Regions from separate parts of the Rahnella sp. AN3-3W3 genome, predicted to be linked through region 1. Evidence: predicted binding sites of a transcription regulator. Region 1 holds the regulator's gene; each other region holds the start of a gene.
What was found. The regulator PhoB, encoded in region 1, activates phosphate uptake and scavenging genes when phosphate is short. The targets are predictions, from matches to a motif close to CTGTCATAAAACTGNCNNAT.
Positions count from the first base shown of each region.

Region 2: the regulator PhoB is predicted to act here: its motif matches at 1,839-1,858, upstream of pstS (phosphate ABC transporter substrate-binding protein PstS).
Region 3: the regulator PhoB is predicted to act here: its motif matches at 1,322-1,341, upstream of UC15_RS15400 (phosphoethanolamine transferase).

Region 1 is NZ_JYDG01000013.1:8,558-11,841, forward strand. Features, by position in the region: gene sbcD (exonuclease subunit SbcD) at 1-975, opposite strand, end outside; gene phoB (phosphate response regulator transcription factor PhoB) at 1,213-1,902, shown strand; gene phoR (phosphate regulon sensor histidine kinase PhoR) at 1,925-3,244, shown strand; gene UC15_RS05345 (DNA-binding transcriptional regulator) at 3,276-3,284, opposite strand, start outside.
Region 2 is NZ_JYDG01000100.1:26,829-30,112, forward strand. Features, by position in the region: gene glmS (glutamine--fructose-6-phosphate transaminase (isomerizing)) at 1-697, shown strand, start outside; gene rluF (23S rRNA pseudouridine(2604) synthase RluF) at 863-1,747, shown strand; gene pstS (phosphate ABC transporter substrate-binding protein PstS) at 1,964-3,004, shown strand; gene pstC (phosphate ABC transporter permease PstC) at 3,196-3,284, shown strand, end outside.
Region 3 is NZ_JYDG01000053.1:65,085-68,368, reverse strand. Features, by position in the region: gene UC15_RS15410 (DUF2891 domain-containing protein) at 1-291, shown strand, start outside; gene lpxA (acyl-ACP--UDP-N-acetylglucosamine O-acyltransferase) at 308-1,096, opposite strand; gene UC15_RS15400 (phosphoethanolamine transferase) at 1,453-3,084, shown strand; gene UC15_RS15395 (LysR family transcriptional regulator) at 3,121-3,284, opposite strand, start outside.

The DNA of each region.
Region 1 (3,284 bases):
ATCACTGAGATAATCCTGCGTGGCGACTTCAATATCCAGCCACACCGGTTTGGCCGGATCGCCGCCTTCGAACTGCGCCAGTTGTTTTTCGATTTCTGCCAGCGAGCCTTTGATTATCTGCATGGGCTGGAAAACGGGAATCTCCAGCGTGTCGATGGCGTTGAGCGTCGCGCCCTCAAAGTCCAGTAAGTACACACTTTTGGCTTTACTCAGTTCATCAAAACTCAGCGCAATCGGCGAACCGCTGTAACGGATATGTTCGGTTTTGGCGACGCACTGTGCGCGGTGGATATGACCAAGTGCCACGTAATCGACCGGCGGAAACGCCTGCGCGGGGAAGGCATCGAGTGTGCCTATATAGATGTCGCGCACGGAATCGGAGGTGCTGACGCCAACCGTGGTCAGATGGCCGGTAGCAATGATCGGTAGCGAAACGCCGAGTTCGTCGCGTTTGGTCTGCGCGGCCTGCCACAACGCGTCATAATGCGCGGCGATGGCTTCCTGCAATGCCAGCTGTTTGTCGCTGCCGGATTGTCCCGCCTGACTGGCGAGCAAATCCCGCGGACGTAAAAACGGAATAGCGCAAAGTACCGCGCCCGGTGTCCCGTCACGCTGGTTGAGCACTAAAATCTGTTCAGAGAGGTTTTCGCCGACGGTCGCAATCACCCGCGTATTCAGGCAGGAAAGCAGTTCTCGCGATTCATTGAGCGTGGCGACAGAATCGTGATTCCCCGCCAGTACAATCAGCTGACAGCCGGTTTGTTGCAACTCGACGACGAAGCGGTTGTAAAGCTCGCGGGCATAGCTGGGCGGGGAACCGGTATCAAATATATCGCCTGCCACAATCACGACATCTACCTGATGTTGCTGCACCTGACCAGTCAGCCAGCGCAAAAATGCCTGATGTTCGGCGGCGCGGCTTTTGGTGAAAAAGTACTGGCCGAGGTGCCAGTCTGACGTGTGGATCAGGCGCATGAGACTCCCGTATGGATCTGGATGACGACAATGGGGCAAAGTATAAACGTCGGCGGGGGACGCTGTCCCCGATAAATCAGACCAATTTCAGCGAGATGGCAGCTGAATAGAAGAAATGTCTCTGTCATATTTGACTGTAATGAACCATCCTTTCTATTCATAAATCTGTCACAAAACTGACGCATAATGGCGCCCGCAATCAAATAAAAGATCGCTAACCTATTGGCAGGACCTACGATGGCAAGACGTATACTGGTGGTTGAAGACGAAGCTCCAATCCGTGAAATGGTGTGTTTTGTACTGGAACAGAATGGCTATCAGGCAGTAGAAGCTGAAGATTTTGATTCAGCCGTTGGCCAGCTGGTAGAACCTTACCCTGAACTTATCCTGCTCGACTGGATGTTACCCGGCGGTTCCGGTATTCAGTTTATCAAACATCTCAAACGTGAAGCGCTGACCCGCGAAATTCCGGTGATGATGCTGACCGCCCGCGGTGAAGAAGAAGACAGGGTACGCGGCCTGGAAGTCGGTGCCGATGATTACATCACCAAACCGTTTTCTCCAAAAGAATTGGTTGCCCGCATTAAAGCCGTGATGCGACGCATCTCGCCAATGGCGGTGGAAGAAGTGATCGACATGCAGGGTTTAAGCCTGGATCCGTCGTCTCACCGTGTGATGGCCAACGAGCAGGCGCTCGATATGGGGCCGACCGAATTTAAATTATTGCACTTCTTTATGACCCACTCCGAACGTGTTTACAGCCGCGAACAGTTGCTCAATAACGTCTGGGGCACTAACGTTTATGTGGAAGATCGCACGGTAGACGTGCATATTCGTCGTTTACGTAAAGCGCTGGAAACCAGTGGACATGACAGAATGATCCAGACTGTTCGTGGAACCGGATACCGTTTTTCAACGCGTTATTGAGTCCCCACAGCGGAGAATCTGTGTGCTAGAACGTTTGTCATGGAAACGATTGGCCGGTGAATTCTTTCTCTTTTGCCTGCCCGCGTTAATCCTCGGTATCTTCGTCGGCCATTTCGGCTGGCTCCTCTTTGCGTCGCTGCTGGCGGCGCTGGGCTGGAATTATTACAACCAGCTCAAACTCTCTCACTGGCTGTGGCTTGACCGCAGCATAACCCCGCCGAATGGCCGCTGGAGCTGGGAGCCTTTGTTTTACGGGCTAAACCAGATGCAGATGCGTAACCGCCGTCGCCGTCGCGAATTAGGTCAGCTCATTAAACGTTTCCGCAGTGGTGCCGAATCATTACCCGATGCGGTGGTACTGACGACGGAAGAGGGCAATATTTTCTGGTGTAACGGGCTGGCGCAAGATTTGCTCGGTTTCCGCTGGCCGGAAGATAACGGACAACACATCTTTAACCTGCTGCGTTATCCCGAGTTTCGTACCTGGATCCAGACCCGTGATTTCAGCCGTGCCCTGAATCTGCAACTCAATAACGAGCATTACGTCGAGTTTCGCGTTATGCCTTATTCCGAAGGGCAATTGCTGATGGTGGCGCGTGATGTTACGCAGATGCGTCAGCTCGAAGGTGCACGTCGTAACTTCTTCGCTAACGTCAGTCATGAACTGAGAACCCCGCTGACTGTATTGCAGGGATATCTGGAAATGATGGAAGACGCCAAACTGGAAGAGCCGTTTCGTACCAAAGCGCTGGACACCATGCAGGAGCAGACGCGGCGCATGGACGGGCTGGTCAAGCAGCTGCTGACATTGTCGAAAATCGAAGCGTCAGCAAATATCGATATGCACGAGAAAGTCGATATTCCGGTAATGCTCGGCATGCTGGAGCGCGAAGTGCAATCCTTAAGCAGTGGCCGTCACGAAGTGGTGTTCCGTGTAAACGAGAAACTGAAGGTCTTTGGCAATGAAGATCAGTTACGCAGCGCGGTGTCGAATCTGGTGTACAACGCCGTCAACCACACCCCGGCGGGGACGCGGATAGAAGTCAGCTGGCAACAAACGCCGCATGGCGCGCAGTTCCAGATCAGTGATAACGGGCCGGGTATTGCGCCGCAACACCTGCCGCGCCTGACTGAACGTTTCTACCGTGTCGATAAAGCGCGTTCGCGCCAGACGGGCGGCAGCGGTCTGGGGCTGGCCATCGTCAAACACGCCCTGAGTCATCACAACGCAAAACTTGAAGTGATGAGTGAAGTCGGCGTCGGTACCCGCTTTATATTTACACTGGCACCGAAACTGATTGTTCCTCAGGAACAGGCCAGCCAAAGCGATGTGAAGGGATAAAAAGAAGCCACAGCCCACGCTGTGGCTTCTTTTAGCAGAT
Region 2 (3,284 bases), on a different contig from region 1:
CGGTTCTTCTCTGGTACGTGAATCCGATCTGGCGCTGATGACTAAAGCCGGAACCGAAATTGGCGTGGCCTCTACTAAAGCGTTCACCACGCAGCTGACCGTTCTGCTGATGCTGGTGGCTCGCATGGGCCGTCTGAAAGGGATGAGCCCGCAAGTTGAGCATGACATTGTTCACGCGCTTCAGGCGTTGCCTGCGCGTATCGAACAAATGCTGTCGCTGGATAAAACCATCGAATCTCTGGCTGAAGGTTTCTCTGACAAGCATCACGCCCTGTTCCTCGGTCGCGGCGATCAGTATCCGATCGCGATGGAAGGTGCGCTGAAGCTGAAAGAGATTTCGTATATTCACGCAGAAGCTTATGCGGCGGGCGAGCTGAAACATGGCCCGCTGGCGCTGATTGACGCGGATATGCCGGTGATCGTCGTTGCACCTAATAACGAATTGCTGGAAAAACTGAAATCGAATATCGAAGAAGTGCGCGCCCGTGGCGGGCTGCTGTATGTCTTCGCAGATCAGAACGCCGGTTTCACCGACAGCGAAGGGATGAAGATTATCCAGCTGCCACACGTTGAAGAAATCGTCGCACCGATTTTCTACACCGTGCCGTTACAGTTGCTGTCCTACTACGTTGCGCTGATTAAAGGCACCGACGTTGACCAGCCACGTAACCTGGCGAAGTCTGTGACCGTCGAATAAAACCGACCTATTCAGTCGCTGATTCTCTGAGCGCCTTTCGGGGCGCTTTTTTATTGTTTCCGGTTTTTCTCTTTCTCAGTAAACGGTCACGATTTTCTTCTCTCAGACTTCGTAACCCGCGCCGGATAAGGTATAGTTCGCGTTTTTCTGAAGGTGCTTTGCTCAATGCAGACCGACTCCATTCGTCTTAACAAATACATCAGCGAGAGCGGAATTTGCTCGCGCCGCGATGCCGATCGTTACATCGAACAGGGAAATGTTTTTATTAACGGCAGGCGTGCCGCGGTAGGGGCTCAGGTATTTGCCGGCGATGTGGTGAAAGTGAATGGTCAGGTTATCGAGCCGCGTGATGAAGAAGATCTGGTACTGATCGCGCTGAACAAACCTGTCGGCATCATCACCACGATGGAAGAAGGTGAGCGGGACAACATCCGCGATTTCGTTAACCACAGCAAACGCGTCTTCCCGATTGGCCGTCTGGATAAAGATTCGCAGGGCCTGATTCTGCTGACCAATCATGGCGATCTGGTCAACAAAATCCTGCGCGCCGGTAACGACCACGAAAAAGAATACATCGTCACCGTCAACAAGCCGATCACAGACGAGTTTATTGCCGGTATGGGCGCGGGCGTACCGATGCTCGGTACCGTGACCAAAAAGTGCAAAGTGAAGAAAGAAGCGCCGATGGTGTTTCGTATTACGCTGGTGCAGGGGCTTAACCGCCAGATCCGCCGTATGACTAAGCACTTTGGTTTTGAAGTCACTAAGCTCGAACGCGTGCGCATCATGAACATCAATCTGAAAGGATTGCCGCTGGGCGAATGGCGTGACCTGACCGATGATGAACTGATTGAGTTATTTAAACTGATTGAAAATTCGTCGTCTGAAGATAAACCGGCGAAAAAAGCGCAGGCAAAAACTGCTCAGGCTAAGAAACCCACTGCTGCAAAACCGGCTGTCACAAAACCGAAAAATACCGAAAAACCGGAGGGTAATTCAGGCTCCCGTAAGCGTTTTGCCCAGCCCGGACGTAAGAAGAAAGGGCGATAATTTGCCCGCTTTTAGTCATCTGCCGGTGTCACAACCGGCATTTCCCGCTTAAAATCTCCGCATTTTGCCCGTATGGTTCGAATTGTGACCAGTGTCATAAAACTGTCACATAACGTACATTTTACTGTCACTAAACTGTCCTATTTTCCTCCTGTGCCAAACACTTTAATTAACGTCGACATCAGTCGGGAAGTTTAAAACCACCAGGAGTGGAACATGAAATTGATGCGTAACACCGTCGCCGGTCTTGTAGCAGCGACTTTCTCCCTCACAGCAATGTCTGCTTTCGCTGCCACTAACCTGACTGGCGCTGGCGGTACCTTCCCAGCTCCTGTTTACGCTAAGTGGGCTGACGCATATCAGAAAGAAACCGGTACTCAGGTTAACTATCAGGGCATCGGTTCTTCCGGCGGCGTGAAACAAATCATCGCCAAGACCGTAGACTTCGGCGCATCTGATGCCCCGATGAAAGACGAAGATCTGGCCAAAAACGGCCTGTTCCAGTTCCCTACCGTGATCGGTGGCGTGGTACTGGCTGTTAACATCCCGGGGATCAAATCCGGTCAGCTGACGCTGGACGGCGCAACGCTGGGTGATATCTACCTCGGCAAAATCAAAAAGTGGAACGACGCTGCGATCACCAAGCTGAACCCAGGCGTGAAACTGCCAGACACCAACATCGCGGTCGTTCGCCGTGCTGACGGTTCCGGTACCTCTTATGTCTTCACCAGTTACCTGGCGAAAGTAAACAGCGAGTGGAAAGACAAAATCGGTTCTGGTTCCACTGTGAACTGGCCTACGGGTCTCGGCGGTAAAGGTAACGACGGCGTTGCAGCCTTTGTTCAGCGTCTGCCTGGTTCAATCGGTTATGTAGAATATGCTTACGCCAAGCAAAACAACCTGGCTTACACCAAGCTGGTTGATGCTGACGGTAAAGCGATCAGCCCGACTGAAGAGTCCTTCAGCGCAGCGGCTAAAGGCGCTGACTGGAGCAAAACCTTCGCTCAGGACCTGACTAATCAGAAAGGTGACAATGCGTGGCCAATCAGCTCCACCACCTTCATTCTGATTTACAAAGATCAGCAAGACGCAGCGAAAGGCACTGAAGTGCTGAAGTTCTTCGACTGGGCTTACAAAAACGGCAACAAGCTGACGACCGATCTGGATTACGCAGCCCTGCCTGAATCAGTGGTTGAGCAGATCCGTGCAGCATGGAAAACCAACGTTAAAGACAGCAGCGGCAAAGCACTGTACTAGGAATACCTGTCATACCTGAAGCTGCACCGGCGTTAGCTGCGCTCGTTCACCCGAATCACTTACCTGAGTAAGCTCACCGGGATTCACTTGCAGCTGGCTTGGTGCAACTCCAATTATTTTGGGTATAGTAACTCTGCTTCATTCCCTCTCCGGCCGGGGAGGGAATTAAATCTGAATTAAAAGAGAGTGGTATGGCTGAATACAAGCCGGCTATCAAGGCACCCAGCAAAAACGGTGACATCATCTTCGGCGCTCTGGTCAAACTGGCTGCGCTGATTGT
Region 3 (3,284 bases), on a different contig from region 1:
TTCGGGCGTTTCCTGCCGGAACTGGCACACAGCCAGCCGGCGCCGCTGTTCACACCGGCGACCGTGACTGACCGCAATGATGGCAAAATCGGCCATCTCGACGGACTCAATCTCAGCCGCGCCTGGTGTCAGCGTTCGCTGGCGTCGGCATTACCTGCCGGTGATACGCGTGCTGCACTGTTGCGCCAGACCGCCGAAGCCCATTTGCACAGCGCGTTGGATCACCTCGACAGCACCTATATGGGCGAACACTGGCTGGCGACTTTCGCGCTGTTAGCCCTCGAAGCCTGACTGTCCTTTCCTCCGTTCAGCGCACAATCCCGCGAGCTGAACGGAGGAAAAATTCATTGAAGTGGCACAGCAACGGATATTCAACACTCAGACGCCCGATCTCCAGTCTCACTTTTTCGACCGCCGCCTGCTGGTGATAAAGCAGGTCATACAGATAATGGATCACCTCGCGCACAGCGGGTTCTGCCTGCCTGAATGCTCCGGCCTGTTCATTAATCCCCTGCGGCGACGCGCGGTTTCCGCCCGCCTGAACATAAGGCGGCACATCCTGCACAACGCAGGATCCGGCCAGCAAGCGGACTCCCGTACCTATAATGCAAAACTGATGCACCGCGCACATGGCTTCAATGCAGGTGTCATCTCCCAGCACAACGTGTCCGGCCAGTCCGCTGTTCTCGCCCATAAACGTGGCATTCCCTACCAGACAGTCATGGCCGATATGCACACCGCGCTCGAAAGTATTGTCATCACCGATACGGGTCAATCCCCCACCCTGTGCGGTTCCCCGATGCAATGTCGCGTGACGGCCGATCCTGTTGCGGTTGCCGATTTCAAGCCCGGCAGTTTCTCCGGCATATTTCAGATCCTGACTGATTTCACCAATCGAAGAGCCCATGCCGATCTGGTTATCTGATCCGATTTTCGTATTGCCGTTGATGACCGTATGCGAAGAAATAATGGTCCCTTCACCGATTTGCACACCGGCGGAAATAATACAAAAAGGCCCGATAACCACCCGCGGGCCGATAATGACATCAGAATCGATGATACTGCTGGCCGCGATGATGGCCGAAGATGAAATCAACACAAACGTCCTTCTGACAGCCGGTAAGCCGCCAGTGGTGAATTAAACGTGTCAGGAGTAATCAGGGAAGGTCAAAATGAGCGGAAGAAACGCGCTCAGAAAGGCTTAAACGAAACGGTTTAGATTAAACAACGCTCCGCTATACCGCACAGGATAAGGGTTTCGGAGGGGAAAACAGGTGAACTATATTTTATTTATTTTCTGAACCTTTTCTAAAAACTCATCACGTAAAACATTTATGACACTCCCGTTAAGGCTTTCTTAAGCTTGAATTAATATGATTCCTGCCATCCATTCCTGCACGTTATGTTTGCCTCGCATTACGTTGGCTTTTTCACCCCTTTTGGGAGTTTGCATTGCGCTACTTATTGCCAAAAATCAGCTATTTCAAGCTGACCTTGCTCTTAACGCTGTACTTCACTTTTGTGGTTAACTTGCCGATTCTGCTGCATTTTTATCGCATCCTTCATGCATTACCGGCTTATAACCTGGCTTTTGCCCTGAGCATTCCTGTCGCGCTGTTTGCTGCGCTGAACTTTGTGTTCACCCCTTTTAGCGTCCGGCCATTGCTTAAGCCCTTCTTCATCATTGTTCTGCCGGTCAGCGCCCTCGCCAGTTTTGCGATGATGACCTTTCAGGTCGTTTTCGACCGAAGCATGATTGAAAACATTATCGAGACCCAATCGTCTGAGGCGACGTCGTATCTCAATCTGAAGGTGGTGCTGTGGTTTGTGTTTACCGGCATCCTGCCCGCTATTCTGTTATTCGTAACGCCGGTAAGCTATGAAAAGACCCGCCTGCGCCGCCTCGGTGTGCGTCTGCTGTCGATGGTGATTTCACTGCTGGTAGTGGCGTCAATCGCCGGTGTTTTCTATAAAGATTATGCGTCTGTGGGGCGTAACAACCGCACGCTCAATCTGGAAATCGTCCCGACTAACTATCTGTACAGCGCTTTCCAGTACATGAATCACCGTTATTTCACGCCGAAAATGCCGTTCCAGACGATTGGCAACGATGCAAAACTGGTGCAGCAAACAGGCCAGAAACCGAATCTGGTCTTCCTGGTCGTGGGTGAAACCGCGCGGGCGCAAAACCAGTCGTGGAATGGTTATGGCAAACCGACTAACCAGTACACGCAGGCCATTGCGGATGTGGTGAGTTTCAGCAAAATGACGTCATGCGGCACGGCGACGGCGATTTCCGTGCCGTGTATGTTCTCGAATATGAAACGCACCAGCTACGACGCTAACCGCGCCCGAAACAGCGAAGGCTTGCTGGATATCTTGCATAAAGCTGGCGTTTCCGTTTTCTGGAAAGATAACGACGAAGGCTGTAAAGGTGTCTGTGACCGCGTGCCAAACGTCATTATCCCGACTAAAAATGACGGCAAATATTGCGACGGCGACACCTGCTACGACATGGCGCTGATGCAAAATATCGATGAGGATATTAAAAACGACGGAAAAAACACCCTGATTGCTCTGCACCTGATTGGCAGTCACGGGCCGACGTATTCCAGACGTTATCCCCCGGAATTCCGCAGGTTCACACCTGACTGTCCGCGCAGCGACATTGAAAACTGTACGCAGGAACAGCTGGTGAATACCTACGATAACACCCTGCTCTACACCGATTATCTGGTGTCACAGGTCATTGAAAAAGCGAAGCAGTATCAGGACAAATACAATGTGGCGGTGATTTACCTTTCTGATCACGGTGAATCGCTGGGCGAAAACGGTCTGTATCTGCACGGCACGCCATACAGCGTGGCACCTGCGCAGCAGACACATGTTCCGATGCTGTTCTGGCTTTCCGATAATTATGCGAAAGCGCAGGGAATCGACATGCAATGCCTGAAAGACAATGCGGCGGACAAAGAGGTCTCACAGGACAATCTGTTCCACACCGTGCTCAGCGCGATGAATGTACAGACGTCAGAACGTGACCCTCAGCTCGATATTCTTGCCGCCTGTAAAGCCTCCGGCTGACCGGGACAGCGTTATGAAACGGTTTGCTGCCGGATTTCACGGCAGCAAACTGCACTCCTGCAGAATACTTTTCGCCAGCGCACTGACCGTCTGATCATAGCGCTGCGTTTCATCATCCAGCACCATATACAGCGACGTTTGCCTGACGGTTCTGGCTGACAACATCAGGCGGCTGAGCAATCCATTTTTCAGCGCGTTAT